2 regions of the Arthrobacter sp. AK01 genome follow, and region 2 is predicted to be linked to the other one. Evidence: predicted binding sites of a transcription regulator. Region 2 holds the regulator's gene; the other holds the start of a gene.

Region 1 (7,770 bases), on a different contig from region 2:
CCGGACCCAGGCAATGAACTCGTCCGCTCTGCTGTGCCAGAGCTCGGTGGCGTGATCGGCCCGGGCAGTCCAGTCCGGGTGCGCCTGATCCAGGATGCGGGCAGCGTCGTCGGGCAGGTTCCCCGCCGCGTGGAGCCTACGAAATCTTTGGAGAGCGAGTGCCAGGCGTTTATGTTCGCCGGATGGTGGCGTGTGCTGAGTCGGAAGGTACCCGTTCTCCTTGTAAAACCCGGATATCAGCTGGGCTGTCTCTTCTGCGCTTCGTTTGTCCCGGCTCTTGGGGCGCTTGCTAGTCCGTGCGGATGGCAATGGCTTTAGAGCCTTCCGGTATCAGTGCTTCAGCGGCCGCTTTGGCGGCATCGTACGTATCGGCCTCGGCGTCCACGTGGCTGAGTTCGCCGTTGCCGGCCACTACGGTCAGGATCACTTTCACCCCCATATCCTAGGCCGCACTCTCCAGGAAGGTCTGTTCCAGGGTCGCTTGCAGCACGGAGGCCTTGCCGCTGCGTCGGAGATCCACGGGCCGGGTCCCCTGCAGGGCAGGGGAAGGGACCATCATCCACAACGCGAAATAGTTGTGTGGGATCCGTAGCTCCATGGCCCGTTCGAAGAGTGCCACGACCACGGGGTTCAGGGTCAGGTCGGATCGGAACTGGTAACCAGGGCAATACGTTCCTCCATCCATAAAGACCCGTGCGAGTTGTCGCATGGCTGGTTCGGGATCCTCGTGAATGGCGGAGAGCCGTTCGTGGACCTGTTCCAGGCTGGGTAGATGAAACTCGTTGCGGATCCGCTCCCACAGTTGCTCCGGAACGGGGGAGCGGTACAAATCAGCGGGCACTAGCTGATGGACTCCAGCTGCCAAGCGGTAGCCAAGGGCTCCCGCCGCAGCGTGAAGGTGCGCAGCTCCGCGTTGGCGGAGGGAAGTGTGGCTTGGACCTGCCAATGCTCGACGCTGACCAGGTCGCCGGTCCCTACCGCTGCCCTGGTCTGGGTTTCCCACCACGAGTCCCTGGTGAACCAGTGCGCGGTGTGGACGTCGGGATCGACCATCCAGATCCGGCCGTCGTAACGGATCGCCAACGGGGCGCCGTCGGGGCTGAAACGGACATCGACCTCATGGCCGGTTGTGGGGTGTTCGGGTGCAAGGGTCATTGCGTTTCCTTTCTTGCTGGGCGCCGGTCAGGCGGCCTTGACGAGGGGGAGTTCGTCCCAGTGGGTGGTGTACCTGGGGGAGAGCATGTCGCGTTTCATGGACCAGTCGGGCCCGCCCTTGATCCCGGCATGGCCCAGGCCGATGGAGCCGCGGCCGTATCGTTTGGCCACGTCTTCGAGCAGGATCCCGATGCCGCGTTCTTCGTGCGGGTTCTCGAACAACTCCAAGGGCTTCTGGTTTCCGGACGGGCGCAGGTCGGTGACCATGATCCCGGCCCGGACGTACTTCACGCCCTCATGGATCTGGGGAAGCAGCGCGTGGGCTGCCCGGGTGAGCAGAACCGGGTCCGCGGTCGGCATGGGCAACGCCAGACAGACAGAGGGGAAGGATTTTTCGTTCGGGTTGAAGTGCGACGTCGCCGCGAACGCCGTCAGCACCTTGGCTTGCAGGTCGTGTTTGGCCAGCCGGGCAGAGGCCATTTGCGCGTACACGCTCATGACCTGCCGCAACCCTGCCGTTGTGGTGATCGGTGTGGAGAAGGACCGGGAGAAGATCAGCTGGTCCCGGCCGATCCGTTCCTCTTCCATCGGGATACACGGTGTGCCCTGCAGTTCCAGGACGGTTCGCATCATGACGATGGAGAACTTGTCCCTGATTGCCACCGGGTTCGCCCGGGTCAGGTCCAGGATCGAGAAGATCCCCATCGCGTTCAGACGCTTGGTGAGACGTGTGGCTACGCCCCAGATTTCGATCACGGACAGCTTGGCCATCAGCGCTTCGCGCTGCTCGACCGGTACGGACTCCCACCGACACACACCCCCAAAAGCTGGGTTGTTCTTCGCCCACTTGTTGCAAAGCTTCGCCAAGGTCTTCGTTGGTGCGATCCCGACGCAGACCGGCACGCCGACGTTCCGCCGGCACGCGGCCTTCATCTCCCTCCCGAGTTCCAGCAGCTGATCGGGTTCGCCCTTGACGCCCAGGAACGCCTCATCGATGGAGTACACCTCAACCCAAGCGGAGTAGCGGCCCAGCAGCTCCATCACCCGGGCGGAGATGTCCCCGTACAGCTCGTAGTTGCTTGACAGGGCCACCAGACCCCATTCCTTGGCCCGGGGCCGGAGCTTGAACCACGGATCACCCATGGCAATACCCAGGCGCTTCGCTTCGGGGGAGCGGGTCACCGCGCAGCCGTCATTGTTGGAGAGCACGATGACCGGCTTGCCTTCCAGGGAAGGATTGAAGGCGCGCTCGGCGGAGGCGTAAAAGCAGTTCACGTCTACATGCGCGATCTCCTGCATCCGGCGCATCACCGCGGGCTTAGACATCGCGGCCGCCGATCGCCCGTTTAACGGAAAAGCGCGCATTACACATGGTGCAGGCACCTCGTGGCCACGCCCCAGATTGTCAGTTCCGACAAGGCCGGAACCTCGATATCGGGGAAGCATGGATTGTCCGCCTGCAGGATCACGCCCGTGGGTGTGATCCGCAGCCGCTTGATCGTCAGCTCCCCATCCAGGACCGCGACGACCACGGAACCGTCCTTCGGTTCCAGTGCCCGGTTCACGACCAGTTCGTCACCGTCACTGATCCCGGCCTGTTCCATGGACTGTCCGCTGACCCGGACGATGAAGGTGCTGGTCACGTCCTTGACCAAGTGTTCGTTGAGGTCGATCCGGCCGTCAAAGTAATCCTGGGCGGGGGAGGGATAGCCGGCAGCCACCGCTACCGGTGCCAGCAACGCCCTCACCAGAGAGAGTCCCGCATCTATCACACGGGGGCCAACTATCACGCCCACAACACGCCCTTTATTCGAATATATGTTCGGATTAACTGTACTCCAAGGGGACCGACAAGATAGCCGCCTTAGGGGCGGTGTGGACGGCTTGCACGCCAATAGGGGACAGCTTTGAGCTGTGCGGAGGGCTCCACCTGACCCCAGTGGGCACAACCCGTCCACCGCGACTGGTACGAGCTACTTCTCCAGGTGCGGGGGAAGTTCGACGTCGGCAGGGTCAAGCTCCGGTCTGGACCGAAGCAGGGAAAGCGGGTGTCTGAAGGATTTACCGGACCATGCGACGTCGGCCGATACCTCGACCACGATCGGTTCCACCAGTGTCAGCTGAACCGGGCCCTTGTCTTTGCTAAATCTGTTCAACGAAGTTTCGCTGATCTCTTCCGGCCAGGGATGCCCGGGCTGCGCGGGGCGGAGCTGGCGGCCCAGCTCACGCCCTACCCGGGTGGAGAGGACCGTGGACCGGCCGACGATCCGCAGCTGCCCATCGACCGGCAAACCGGCGATAATGGACTGAGGTTGCGATATCGGGCCGATGACGGCCGCGCAAACCGCATCGAAAGTGCTTTTTGTCTTCAGCTTCAACCAGGAGCGCGAGCCATCATATGGCTGCGCCCCTCCCTTGAACACCAGACCCTCCACCCCCGTGGGCGGCAGGTCCTTCAACCAACTCTTCGCCAGTTCCATGTCCGTGGTGGTGGGGGAGAGGTTCAAAGGAGCGGCCCAGTCGCGGGCCAGTTCCTCGAGCAGCTGCCGGCGGCCCGTGAACGGAACACCCCGGATATCCTGCCCGGCAACGGCCAGCACATCAAAGGCCGCGAACGCGGCGGGCAACTCGTGGACCAGAGCCGGCAGAGCCGCCCTGGAGCTGACCATGCGGCGCTGCAGCGCCTCGAAGTCCAGCCGGTCCCCGTTCCAGATGACCGCCTCTCCATCCAGGACGACACCTGGAGGGACCTGCGCCCGCACAGCAGCGCAGAGCTCAGGAAAAATGCGAGAGAGTTCTTTGCCCTGCCGGCTCCACAGAGTCACCCCGTCAGAATCGTTTAAAACGATGGCCCGGTAGCCGTCCCATTTGGGTTCGGCCCAGATCCCGCCCGGGAGGGCAGCGGGTCCGGGGAACGTCTTGACGAGTTTCGCCAGGGCAACAGCAACCGGTGGTTGCAGTGCCCGCGGAAAGGACTCGCTCATGGGATCCCGTTCTGTTCGTGCCGCTCCGGCCGGCCAGGCCATAGGAGTGCCGCCCGGTTACAACTCCACGGGGTGCTCAACAGCGAATCGCACGGGGGACTCGCCTTTGACCAGGTTCTCCGGTTCGGGATTCATGACAGACATGGTGATCTGATCGATGAAGTATTCAATATCCGCTTCGGGGACATCATCTCGGGGTTCCATGGGGCCGGGCCGGCCAACTTCGAACCCGGTGATCTCGTCGTACTCTTCCACGCACATCTGCAGGGTTTCCTGAACTGCGTTCGCGAAACCCTCGGCCGTCTCCGGATCCAGGAAACCCTGGATCTCCAACTCAGCGCTCTTGTCCTCGTTCTGGACGTTCACTTTGAAACCCAGCATGTGTTGCTCCTTTGAGTATTTGGGATTAGTCGCCCGGCATCTGCCAGCACACACGGCAAAGGGGGCGTCTCTCGCTACGCTCACCCTGCCCAGGAACAAACGTATGAGACACAACGAGTGAAAGCCGGTGGTCACCTCGTAGCCGGCATAAAAGACCACCGAGGCGGTAGTGAATCCTCGTTCGCATCGGAATCATAACCATCCCTCTCGTTGTCACTACTCATCCAAGCATGGGCCAGGGGACCGACAGAATAAGGACCTTCGCTGCGCTTCGGCCTGTAAAAGCTTCTTTTTTGCCCTACATGTGGCTGGGTTGTTCTCCGTACAAGGCCACTGATCGTAGCCGTCCGGGGGCCCGACCCGTCAACCCACGCAACCGGGCAATCCCACGCGGTCGCTGCGCTCCCTTATTTCGCGGGATTCCCCGGTCGCTCTCCGGGGTTGACGGCCCACCCTCGACCGGCTGCGACGTGGGGGCCTCGCACGGCGGGGCAGGAAGGAGGTGGCTACATGAGCATCGACGAAGCGATCAAGCTCGCGACTTCGGTCGTGAGCCTGATGACAGCTGTCATCGCTCTACTCTCCACGCGGAACGCGCGCTTAACAAGCAAACGCTCCCGAGCTGCAACTCGGAAGCGTAAGCGTAAAGCAAGGAAGTAGGTGTAGCTACTAAACCCGGTGGTCGTGACCGCTTAGGTTGCGGCCACCGGCTCCTTCTCAGACTAAGTCCTACTCACCGATAAGGAAACCTCATGGAACCACTGGACATCGCGAACTTCGTTCTCTCACTCACAGCACTGGGAGCAGCGATCATGGCCTACCGCGCCAACTCAAAAGCCCCCAAGGGCTAGACCGGATTCCGGGGCGGGCCTGCCACGCGGCGGTCCGCCCTACCGGGCCGGGTTGCCCTTCGGACTCCGCATGAACCGTCCTACGAAGTCAGCGGGTTACCAACACAATCGCTATCGCCACCCCAAGGAGGGCGGCACCTAGCCCGACAACGACCAAGTACCCAGGCTCTGGCCGGCCCATCAACTTGGTGCCCGTCCTACCAAACCTTGCTTGCTGAGAGCTTTCCATCAATTTGCTGAGCGCTTTGCGCTTTACGATCACGAGAACACCGATGACTACGGCCACACCCGCAACAACGCTTCCAACGAGTAGCTCCACGATTCAGATACCCCATCCTAAAGATTGAGGCCAGCCTAGCCTCTTAGGGCCAGCGTGCTCGCGGGGCTCGCACCCCTTTTGGGCGTCCACTCCGCTTCGCTCCGTGGCCGGCTGTTGGGCCCGGTCCCGACGTCGCAGAGCTCCGCCGTGCCCGTGCCTGTTCTGTCTACGACGTTTTTTGGCTGCTGTCCTTCGGATTGTACGTGTCCGCTCCACCCCGTCTAGCCCCTCCAAAAGCAGTCGGGGCCGGCGGTCCGAAAATTCTTTAGCCAGGGATCCTCGCTAGCTCGGATCCCGCAAGATTTTTCTGCCCTTGCCCTGCGGGTAGACAGGCTTCCGTCGGCCACAGCTCCGCAAGCTTCGCCAGCAGCCAAAAAACAACGGGGGGAGAGGGGAAGCTGGCCGGTCACCTAAGCCGCCCCACCCACCACCTTTCTCGGCAAAAGAAGGAGCAACACCATGAACGCAGTCATCAAAATGACCGTGACCACCGTCGATACAGAAGAAACCATCCATGACGTGCCCGTGCTTGTGAACTACCACATGAACGACGGATACGACTGGATGGACGTCATCAGCGAACACGGCTGGGCCGTGATCCCCAGCTGGGGCTGCGACGGCTGGGACCTTGGCCAATGGCCCTATGTCATGGTCGCCGGAATCCGCACCGCTGATGCGATCGGCAACCTGTTCGGCATGGCGACCTACTGCGAGGGCGACGTGAAAACGACGTTCTACCGGACCAAGGCCCGGTGGTGGGCCGCGATCAGTGAACAGGCGTTCTACCACTGGAAGAACGGACAAGCCCAAGGACCGGCAGACCTGCCCCAAGCCGCCGCAGAACTTCCAAGCCGGTACCGGATTCCGCCCACGTTCCAAACAGCCGCCGCCTAACAGCCCCTCGACTCCGTTGCCCGGGGGCCCCCCCCCCCCCCCCCCCCCCCCCCCCCCCCAACGGCCCCAAACCAACAAAGGACCAAAAACAATGACCGAAAACCGCAGCATCGCCAACAGCCCCGCCCAAGCCGTCGTGTTCCTCGAAACCCTCGCCGCAATTGTGAAGAAGTCCCCCGTGACCTACAGCACCGATGGAGCCGCAGAACTCGCCGCACACATCCGAGGCATGGCCGAAGCCGTCAATGCCGAGGCTCACGTGAACCCCGTCGAGCTGGATAACGCCCGGCAATACTCGGCCTTGGACTGGCACAACGAAGCCATAGCCGTCCTGTTCGCCGCAGAACACCGCCCCACCTTCCACTAGCACCAGCGGGTGGACCGTTCGCCCGGTGAGGGCGGACGGTCCCCGGAAATCAGGAGACAGCACCATGACGGACTTTTGGGACGCGGACGGCGATTTTGACTACGAAGCCCACCACGAAGCGGGCCAACGCAACAAAGCAACTGAGACCGCCCAAAGGATCGGTTACCCAGCCATGGCCGACGCGTTCCACTACTTCGGTTTGCAGGACAGGCCGAATTCAACGTTCACGCCCGAATTGCTCACTGCGCTGGACACGCGACAGGTCCAGCTGGAAAAGATCGAAGCGGCACCCGCAGATGAGGAAATAAAGCACCTACAGCGGCAGGCCGAGGAAGCTACCCGAGCGATCTTGGCAATGATCGACAGCGCCACATAGACAACGTGGGCCGTTCGCCTTGTGTGGGCGGGCGGTCCGCCGCAGGTGACCGGCCTAGGTGGGAGGTTGCCGGCGACGGACCGCCGTTCCCGCAACGGGGCCGGCACCACTCACCTGATGCGTGCGGCAAGCCCGGGCCGGGATTGACCCGCGCGGATCAGCGTTGGCCAGGGAAAGCATGCTCGCAGGGCTCGCACCCCTTTAGGGCGTCCACTTCGTGGCCGGCTGTTGGGCCCGGTCCCGACGTCGCAGAGCTCCGCCGTGCCCGGCCCTGTTTGTCTACGACGTTTTCTGGTTGCTGTCCTCCGGATTGTAGGCGTCCACTCCACCCCGTCTAGCCCCTCCGCTTCGCTCCGGGGCCTGCGGTGCAGGAAATGTCCCTCCGGCGCTCCTGCGTCGCTTATTTCCTCCGGGAATTTCCCACACCTTGCCCAAGGGTAGAC
Region 2 (7,770 bases):
ATGCCAATTTCATTCTCGTGCCCACCACGCTCCAGCAGCCCAACGATGCTCACGTCCGACCCACTGAGCACCATGCCCGATCCCGCGGCCACCGCGAACAATGCGGCCACGGATACTGTGAACCAGGTGAAATTCCTCGCGACGCGGTCACGGAGCGCTGAACCGCGCGAGGTATTCGAGGCCATCTCCGAGGCCGCCTCCTGGACATGGGCCGGCGCGGAAGCCACCATCGCCGCTTCAGCCGCAACCAGGTCTGCCGCAGCCCGCTCAGCGGACTCTTGCGGCGTGCAGGCCACGTCACTTCGCGTGGGCGGGTTGAACCACATCAGGAACAGCCCCGCCACGGAGACCGAAATGCCCACCGCTGTCAGGCCGATCGCAGAGAAACCGCTGGTGGCAACGATCGCACCAACAGCCGGGCCAATCATGAACACAAGTTCCGTTGCGATGGAATCGAGGGCGAACGCCGAACGCCGCTGCTCCCCCTCCACCATGACACCCAACGACTGACGCACAACACTGAAGATCGGCAAGGTGAAGAGCCCGCCGACGAAGACCAGCGGCAGCAGCCACTCATACGAGACGTGCGGAACGATGGACCAGATCACGGTTTCAGAGACGACCGACGGGATCAGGGCCTTCCTCAGGCCTACCGTGTCCACTCGTCGACCACGCCATGGCGCGCCCAGGGCGATGCCGATCGTCATCACAGCTGCCGCTGCACCAGCGGCGGCGTAGCCCTGGCCCAGGGTTAGAACGATGTGCAACGTCAGGAGCACGCCCGCCGCGGAATGCGGGATGCGCGCGATCATGCCCACCACCAACAGGCGCCTGACAGGGCGGATGGACAGCATCTCTTTGTAGAGAGCGAAGTTCACTGGCAAATCCTCTTGTTCCCCCGGGGCAGACCGGGGAACCGGAACTGCCGTTAGTGCTGCCCAGGCTCCTGCGCCGCACGCTGCAATTTAACTTCAATGGAGTCAACGCCTTCAGCGAAGGAATCCATCCGAGCCCACGCCTCGTTGAGTTGGCCAACCAACGATTGCACAGCCACGGCATCCAGTCCGTCTTCGAGGAAGAGCACCACCCGCAGCTCCGGGCCAGACCCACCACCGGAGACCGTGCGGCCGTCAGCCGTCAAGGACGCAACGCCGGCGCCCGGTTGGGTCTCCAGCCGACGGACAGTCCGGAAGGCTGACACCGTGGAAGCGAGAGCAGCCTCCAGTTGATCATCAAGGTATGACGGCGTCCAGTCCCGCTGTTGGGCGAGTGCCCACATTGCCGGGCGACGAACCACGAAGGTGAAGTCCGAGCCGGGATCCAGAACCAACAACTGCGCGCCTTCGGAGACAGCTGAAAGGGCCGCACGGGCCGCGTAAACGGCCACGGGACGGGCATCGCTGTGCCACGCTTCGAGGGCTGCGGCCGAGGTGAAGACAGGCATGGCCTTACGGCCGTCGGGCGCCGTGAGTGTGACCAAAGCCATATCGGCCTGCTTGTCAGCATGCAGTCCGTCAACGCCGTCGGCTTCCTCGGCGAGCTGGGCGACAACCGGAACAAAAACCCGCGCCGTGGCGAGTGAGGCTACTACTTCGGCCTCGCCTCCGGTCCCGTTGACCAGCCCGGCAATGGCGGCGAGGTAACCGGCGTCCGCCGTCCCGTCGTCGTCCTCGAAGTTATGGATCTTTGCGTCGTCTCCCGTCAGGCTCCGGCCTGCCCACGGTTGCCCGGCAGAGTCAGTCGCTCCCCCGGCACCGGCCAACGCTGCGGCGATGTGGCCCGGCAGGTTCCGGCTGCCGGCGCCATAGTGGCCGTGGCTTCCGTGCGGGTGTCCGGCGTCGTGGGACATCAGCGGCGACCGGCAACGTCCAGGGCTTCGGGCAGGGTGAAGGCACCGGCATAAAGAGCCTTGCCCACGATCGCGCCCTCCACGCCCATTGGGACAAGTTCACGCAGGACCCGGAGATCCTCAAGGCTTGAAATTCCCCCCGAGGCCACAACAGGCTTTCCGGTCTTCTCCACCATCTGGCGCAGCAGTTCCACGTTCGGTCCCTGCAAGGTGCCGTCCTTAGTGACGTCAGTGACGACGTAGCGGGCGCAGCCGGCATCCTCAAGGCGGGCCAGGACCTCCCAGAGGTCCCCGCCTTCCTTCGTCCAGCCACGACCGGCGAGCGTAGTACCGCGGACATCAAGACCAACGGCGATCTTGTCACCGAAGCGGTCGATGGCCCTGCGGGTCCATTCGGGGTTCTCCAACGCTGCCGTGCCGAGATTCACGCGTGCAACGCCAAGGTCCAGGGCACGCTCCAGTGATTCGTCATCGCGCAAACCGCCGGACAGTTCCACCTTCACGTTCAACTGTGAGACAACCTCACTGATGAGGTCGGCATTGTTGCCACGACCGAAAGCGGCGTCAAGGTCCACCATATGAACCCATTCGGCGCCTGCGTTCTGCCAGTTCAGCGCTGCTTCCAGCGGTGTTCCATAGCTGGTTTCCGAGCCGGCTTCTCCTTGCAGGAGGCGGACTGCCTGGCCATCAACAATATCGACGGCGGGCAGGAGTTCCAGAACGGACTGGGAGGAGGTGGTCATGTGGGTCCTTGGAGTTCGAGGGTGGCGCGGTTATTCGAGTGACCGGTTCAGGTACCGGGCAGCGTCAAGAGATAGGCGGCCAGCAGGGACATGCCCGCCAGCACGTAGAAGGAGATGGAAACCCAGCGGGGCTTCTTCTGCTGATGGAAGGAAATGCCGCCACCCACCAGCACACCGGCGAGGCCCATGAGGACAACAGACCACATCTAGGCGGCACCGCTTCCGGATGCTGCCACACCTGGCGTGCCGGACTTTTTCAGCCCGTCCACCCAGTTCCGCAGCAGCCGCGCCCCGGCGTCCCCTGATTTCTCGGGGTGGAACTGCGTTGCGCACAGCGGGCCGTTTTCGACTGCAGCAATGAAGCGTGCACCGTGCTCGGACCACGTCACCTGGGGCGGGGCCATGCGGGGCTGCACAACATCGAAGTTCCATTCCTGGACACCGTAGGAGTGCACAAAATAGAAGCGCTCCTGCTCCACCCCGGCGAAAAGCTTGGAACCTTCGGGAACGTCCACGGTGTTCCAACCCATGTGCGGGACAACCGGAGCAGGCAGCAACTCCACTTTGCCTGGCCACTCTGCCATGCCTTCAGATTCAGTGCCGTGCTCAACCCCGGCCTCGAAAAGGACCTGCAAGCCGACACAGATGGCCAGCACAGGGCGCCCGCCGGCCACCCGGCGACCGATCATGCGGATCGCATCCACGGCCTTAAGTTCCTTCATGACGGTCTCGAACGCGCCCACCCCGGGAACGACGAGTCCGTCGGCGTTGAGGACGTCTTCCGGCTTGGAACTCAGCACTACGTGGGCACCGGCACGCTCAAGTGCCCGGACAGCGGACCGAACATTGCCCGAACCGTAATCGAGCACGGTGACAGTTGGCTTGCCTTCCGGCGACTCGGGCCTCACCGAAGCGATGGTGTCGGCCACCGCGCCGTCCTTGAGGACCTGGCCGCTCACAGTGCCCCCTTTGTGGAGGGGATGCCCTCGACCCGGGGGTCGGATTCCACCGCTGCACGGAGTGCCCGCGCAAAAGCCTTGAACTGTGCTTCCACAATGTGGTGCGGATCGCGGCCCGCCAGCACGTTCATGTGCAGGCAGATTCCGGCGTGCAAGGTGATGGCTTCAAAAACGTGGCGCGTCAAAGACCCAGTGAAGTGGCCACCAATGAGGTGGTATTCCTGGCCCGCGGGCTCGCCGCCGTGCACCAGGTAGGGCCGACCGGAAACATCCACGACGGCGTGGGCCAGGGCCTCATCCAAGGGAACCGTAGCTTCGCCAAAGCGGCGAATGCCGGCCTTGTTGCCCAAAGCAGTGCGCAGGACTTCGCCGAACGTAATGGCCACGTCTTCCACCGTGTGGTGGGCATCGATGTGGGTATCGCCAGTGGCCTTGACGGTCATGTCAATCAACGAGTGCTTGCACAGCGCGGTCAACATGTGGTCATAGAAAGGCACAGAGGTGCTGATGTCCGAGACACCGGACCCGTCCAGGTTGATCTCCACCAGGACGGAGGATTCACTGGTGGTGCGCTCCATGCGCGCGGTGCGGGCAGCGGACGGCGTGGCGCCGGTTTCGCTCATTGGGACGTCCTTATACACGAAGAGTGGGTTGGGTCTATGGACAAGTTTAGGCGCGCTGTGGCGGCTGGCCGTCCAGCAGCGCTTCCAGCGCCTCAAGGAAGGCCGTGGTTTCCGGCTCGGTCCCTGCGGTGACCCGCAAGTGTCCGGGAATGCCGACGTCGCGAACCAGCACACCCGCGTCAAGCAGGCCTTGCCAGATGGCGTGCGGGTTCTCGAGCCCGCCGAAGAACACATAGTTGGAGTCTGAGGCTGAAGGCTTGAGACCCATGCGCAGGAGTTCGGTCACGATGCGGTCGCGTTGGACCTTGATGTCCTCGACGTCGGCCATGAGGGCCTCGCGGTGGTTGAGGGCCGCCAGGGCAGTTGCCTGAGTAACAGCCGACAGGTGATACGGGAGGCGGACCAACCTGATGGCGTCTGTAACCTCGGGTGCTGCGGCCATATAGCCCAGCCGGGCGCCCGCGAGGGCGAAGGCCTTGCTCATGGTGCGGGAAACGATCAGGCGCTCGCGCCCGGGCAGCAAGGTCAGGGCACTTGGCGTGTTGTCGTGGGCGAACTCGTGATAGGCCTCGTCGACGATCACGATGGCCTGGCTGGCTTCCCCGGCCTCGTAAACGGCCTCAACAACTTCCAGGCCCAGGCCTGTTCCGGTGGGGTTGTTGGGCGAGCACAGGAACACAATGTTGGCTCCTGTTTCACGAACCTGCGCTGCCGCCGACGCCGCATCCAAGCCGTAATCCTCTGCCCGGACTCCGCGTACGTATTCGGTATCCGTGCCACTGGCCAGCAGGGGGTACATCGAATACGTGGGCGGGAATCCGAGTGCCTTCCGACCGGGTCCGCCGAATGCTTGGAGGATCTGCTGCAGGACCTCATTTGAACCATTGGCGGCCCAAATGTTGTCCGGGGTGAGATCGTGGCCAAGGTATTCGGCCAAGGACTCGCGCAGTTCAGTGAACTCCCGGTCCGGGTAGCGGTTCAGCCCCGTGGCCGCGGCGGCAACGGCTTCCGTGATGGCCGCCTGGACGTCCGCGGGAACGCCATGAGTGTTCTCGTTGACATTGAGCAGGATAGGAACGTCAAGCTGCGGTGCGCCATAGGGGCTCAGTCCACGCAGGTTGGTCCGGAGGGGTAGTCGGTCTAGTCGCTCAAGCTGGTCACTCACCAAGACAGTTTAAGGGGCTACCGGGACTGCCGAGTAACTGTGACGCCGCGCCACCGGATCCAGCCACGGTGGAACGCGCTAGCTTGCCGGGACGAACAAACGCTGCCCGGGCTGGATCCGGCCACCATGGAGGTCGTTGAGCTGAATGATCTCGGAGATGACATCCCTGGGATCGCGCTCCGGAGCAGCTGCGCCGGCGATACCCCACAGCGACTGCCCGGGCTGGACCGTCACGGTCACCGCGACCGGCGGCTGGAGCTGCGCCTGCGAGTCCGAGGCCTTGGCAGGGGACGTAATGAAACCGGCCAGGCTCAGCAGCGCAGCCACCAGCAGCATTGCGGGGATGCCAAAGAAGACCATCCGACCCCGGCGGGTAAGACGCAGGCGCGTCGGCGCCTGGGTAGTGCGGAAATCAGCGAACGTAGTGATTGCGGACATGAGCTGAGCCCTTCTGAGCTATTGCCTTGCGCCGGATTCCGGTACATGGCTGCCAATTCTTTGTGTTCCCCTCCCCCGATCCCGGATGTTCGAACACTCTGTTCGAACATCCGTCATCCGGTTCGGGTTTATAGAACACATATTCGAACCTTGCTATGACATTTTTAGCACTTATCAACGAACGGTGTCGAGACTCGCTAGAACAAATGTTTGATAAACGCCTGTGCCTGCCCTACGTTTGAGTGAAGAAACAGCACTGTTTCAGTGGAACAGGAGGGTCTGACATTTTTTGCAGACCCGACACCCCTGGATCGTTCCGGGGCGAATGGAAAGGCACTGGCGAACATGGCAGCGAAAGCCACAGGCGGCGGGGCACCCCTGCGGAGCCAACAGCCTCAAAAGAGTCCCAAGAGCCTGACTGTCCGGCAGAAAAAAATTCTGGAGACCATCCAACGCTCGGTGAATGACAATGGGTATCCGCCAAGCATGCGTGAGATCGGTGACACCGTCGGCCTGGCAAGTTTGTCGAGTGTCACGCATCAGCTTTCCCAGCTCGAGAAGCTCGGCTATCTGCGCAGGGACCCCAAGCGTCCCCGTGCCATGGAAGTCCTGATGCCGTTGACGTTGGATGGCGGACCAATTCCCGGCGTCGAAGCCCCTGCGACGCTGCGCAGCGCGGGTGGCCTTGCCGTCACGGAGCTGGCCAGCGCCAGCGATACTGCCATGGTTCCCCTGGTGGGCCGGATCGCTGCAGGCGGCCCCATCCTGGCTGACCAGGCAGTGGAAGACGTCTTGCCCCTTCCCAGGCAACTTGTGGGCCACGGCGAACTGTTCATGCTGAAGGTGGCAGGCGACTCAATGATTGATGCCGCCATCTGCGACGGTGACTGGGTTGTTGTGCGCCGCCAGAACGACGCCATCAACGGCGACATCGTGGCCGCACTGCTGGATGACGAGGCTACCGTCAAGACGTTCCGTCAGCGCGATGGCCACACGTGGTTGCTGCCCCAGAACACCCAATACGAGCCAATCCTTGGCGACCAAGCCACCATCATGGGCAAGGTTGTCTCTGTTCTGCGTTCCCTGTAGGTGCCCACTAGGTAGGTACCCCAAGCCTCCTGGGCGGCTTTTGCCGCACCCAGGAGGCTTTGTTGGCCCCACGAGGCATTGTTGGACCTAGGAGGCCTTGGCGGAGCCCAGGCGTTCCAGCACGCCGCGCACAACCGCCCTGTCCGTCGTCGCCCAGAACGGCGGAAGCGCAGCCCTCAGAAAACCGCCGTAGCGTTCCGTCGACAGCCGTGAGTCAAGCACGGCCACGACTCCCTTGTCTCCCGTTGAACGGATAAGGCGCCCAGCGCCTTGTGCCAAGCGGATGGCGGCATGCGTTGCTGACACGGCCATGAAGCCATTCCCGCCCGACTGGGCGACTGCCCGGGAGCGGGCAGTCATCAGGGGATCGTCGGGGCGCGGGAAGGGAATGCGGTCAATCACCACCAGGCGGCACGAACCACCCGGCACGTCGACGCCCTGCCAGAGTGACATGGTGCCAAACAGGCAAGTGTCCGGCTCATCTGCGAATTGCTTCACAAGGGCAGCCATGGTGGATTCGCCCTGGCAGAGAATGTCCATGTCAAGGCGCAGCCGCATGGCGTCGGCGGCTTCTTCGGCAGCTCGCCGCGAAGAGAAGAGACAAAGCGCTCCCCCGCCGGATGCCCGGATGAGGTCTTCGAGCTCATCGAGAGCCTCGGGCGAGGTCCCACGCCCCGGCTTGGGCAAGTGCTTCGCAACATACAGCACCCCCTGTTTGGGGTAATCAAAGGGCGATCCAACATCAATCCCGGTCCAGCTCGGGGCGCCGTCGCCGATGAGGCCCAGACCTCCAGCCGCCGGTTCGAAGGCAGAGCCAATCGCCAGCGTGGCGGAGGTGAGCACCACGGTGTGGCCCGCGAAGAGGCCTTCGCGCAGCCGTCCCGCGACGCTGAGTGGCGCGATG

What was found. Region 2 encodes LexA, which represses DNA repair genes until DNA is damaged. Its sites were predicted from a motif close to TCGAACANNTGTTCGA; they were not measured.
Region 1: the regulator LexA is predicted to act here: its motif matches at 2,966-2,981, upstream of LN996_RS07100 (LexA family transcriptional regulator).

Annotation. Positions count from the first base shown of each region.
Region 1 covers NZ_JAJOHP010000015.1:768-8,537, reverse strand. Annotated here, with positions in the region: gene LN996_RS07125 (helicase associated domain-containing protein) at 1-309, opposite strand, end outside; gene LN996_RS07120 (hypothetical protein) at 290-433, opposite strand; gene LN996_RS07115 (hypothetical protein) at 443-841, opposite strand; gene LN996_RS07110 (hypothetical protein) at 841-1,155, opposite strand; gene LN996_RS07105 (Y-family DNA polymerase) at 1,183-2,481, opposite strand; gene LN996_RS07100 (LexA family transcriptional regulator) at 2,520-2,951, opposite strand; gene LN996_RS07095 (ATP-dependent DNA ligase) at 3,129-4,139, opposite strand; gene LN996_RS07090 (hypothetical protein) at 4,197-4,520, opposite strand; gene LN996_RS07085 (hypothetical protein) at 6,150-6,584, shown strand; gene LN996_RS07080 (hypothetical protein) at 6,676-6,951, shown strand; gene LN996_RS07075 (hypothetical protein) at 7,016-7,327, shown strand.
Region 2 covers NZ_JAJOHP010000010.1:44,105-51,874, reverse strand. Annotated here, with positions in the region: gene LN996_RS05340 (MFS transporter) at 1-878, opposite strand, end outside; gene LN996_RS05335 (SseB family protein) at 929-1,849, opposite strand; gene priA (bifunctional 1-(5-phosphoribosyl)-5-((5-phosphoribosylamino)methylideneamino)imidazole-4-carboxamide isomerase/phosphoribosylanthranilate isomerase PriA) at 1,849-2,592, opposite strand; gene LN996_RS05325 (hypothetical protein) at 2,640-2,798, opposite strand; gene hisH (imidazole glycerol phosphate synthase subunit HisH) at 2,799-3,551, opposite strand; gene hisB (imidazoleglycerol-phosphate dehydratase HisB) at 3,548-4,174, opposite strand; gene LN996_RS05310 (histidinol-phosphate transaminase) at 4,221-5,339, opposite strand; gene LN996_RS05305 (LysM peptidoglycan-binding domain-containing protein) at 5,418-5,777, opposite strand; gene lexA (transcriptional repressor LexA) at 6,123-6,866, shown strand; gene LN996_RS05295 (ATP-dependent DNA helicase) at 6,954-7,770, opposite strand, start outside.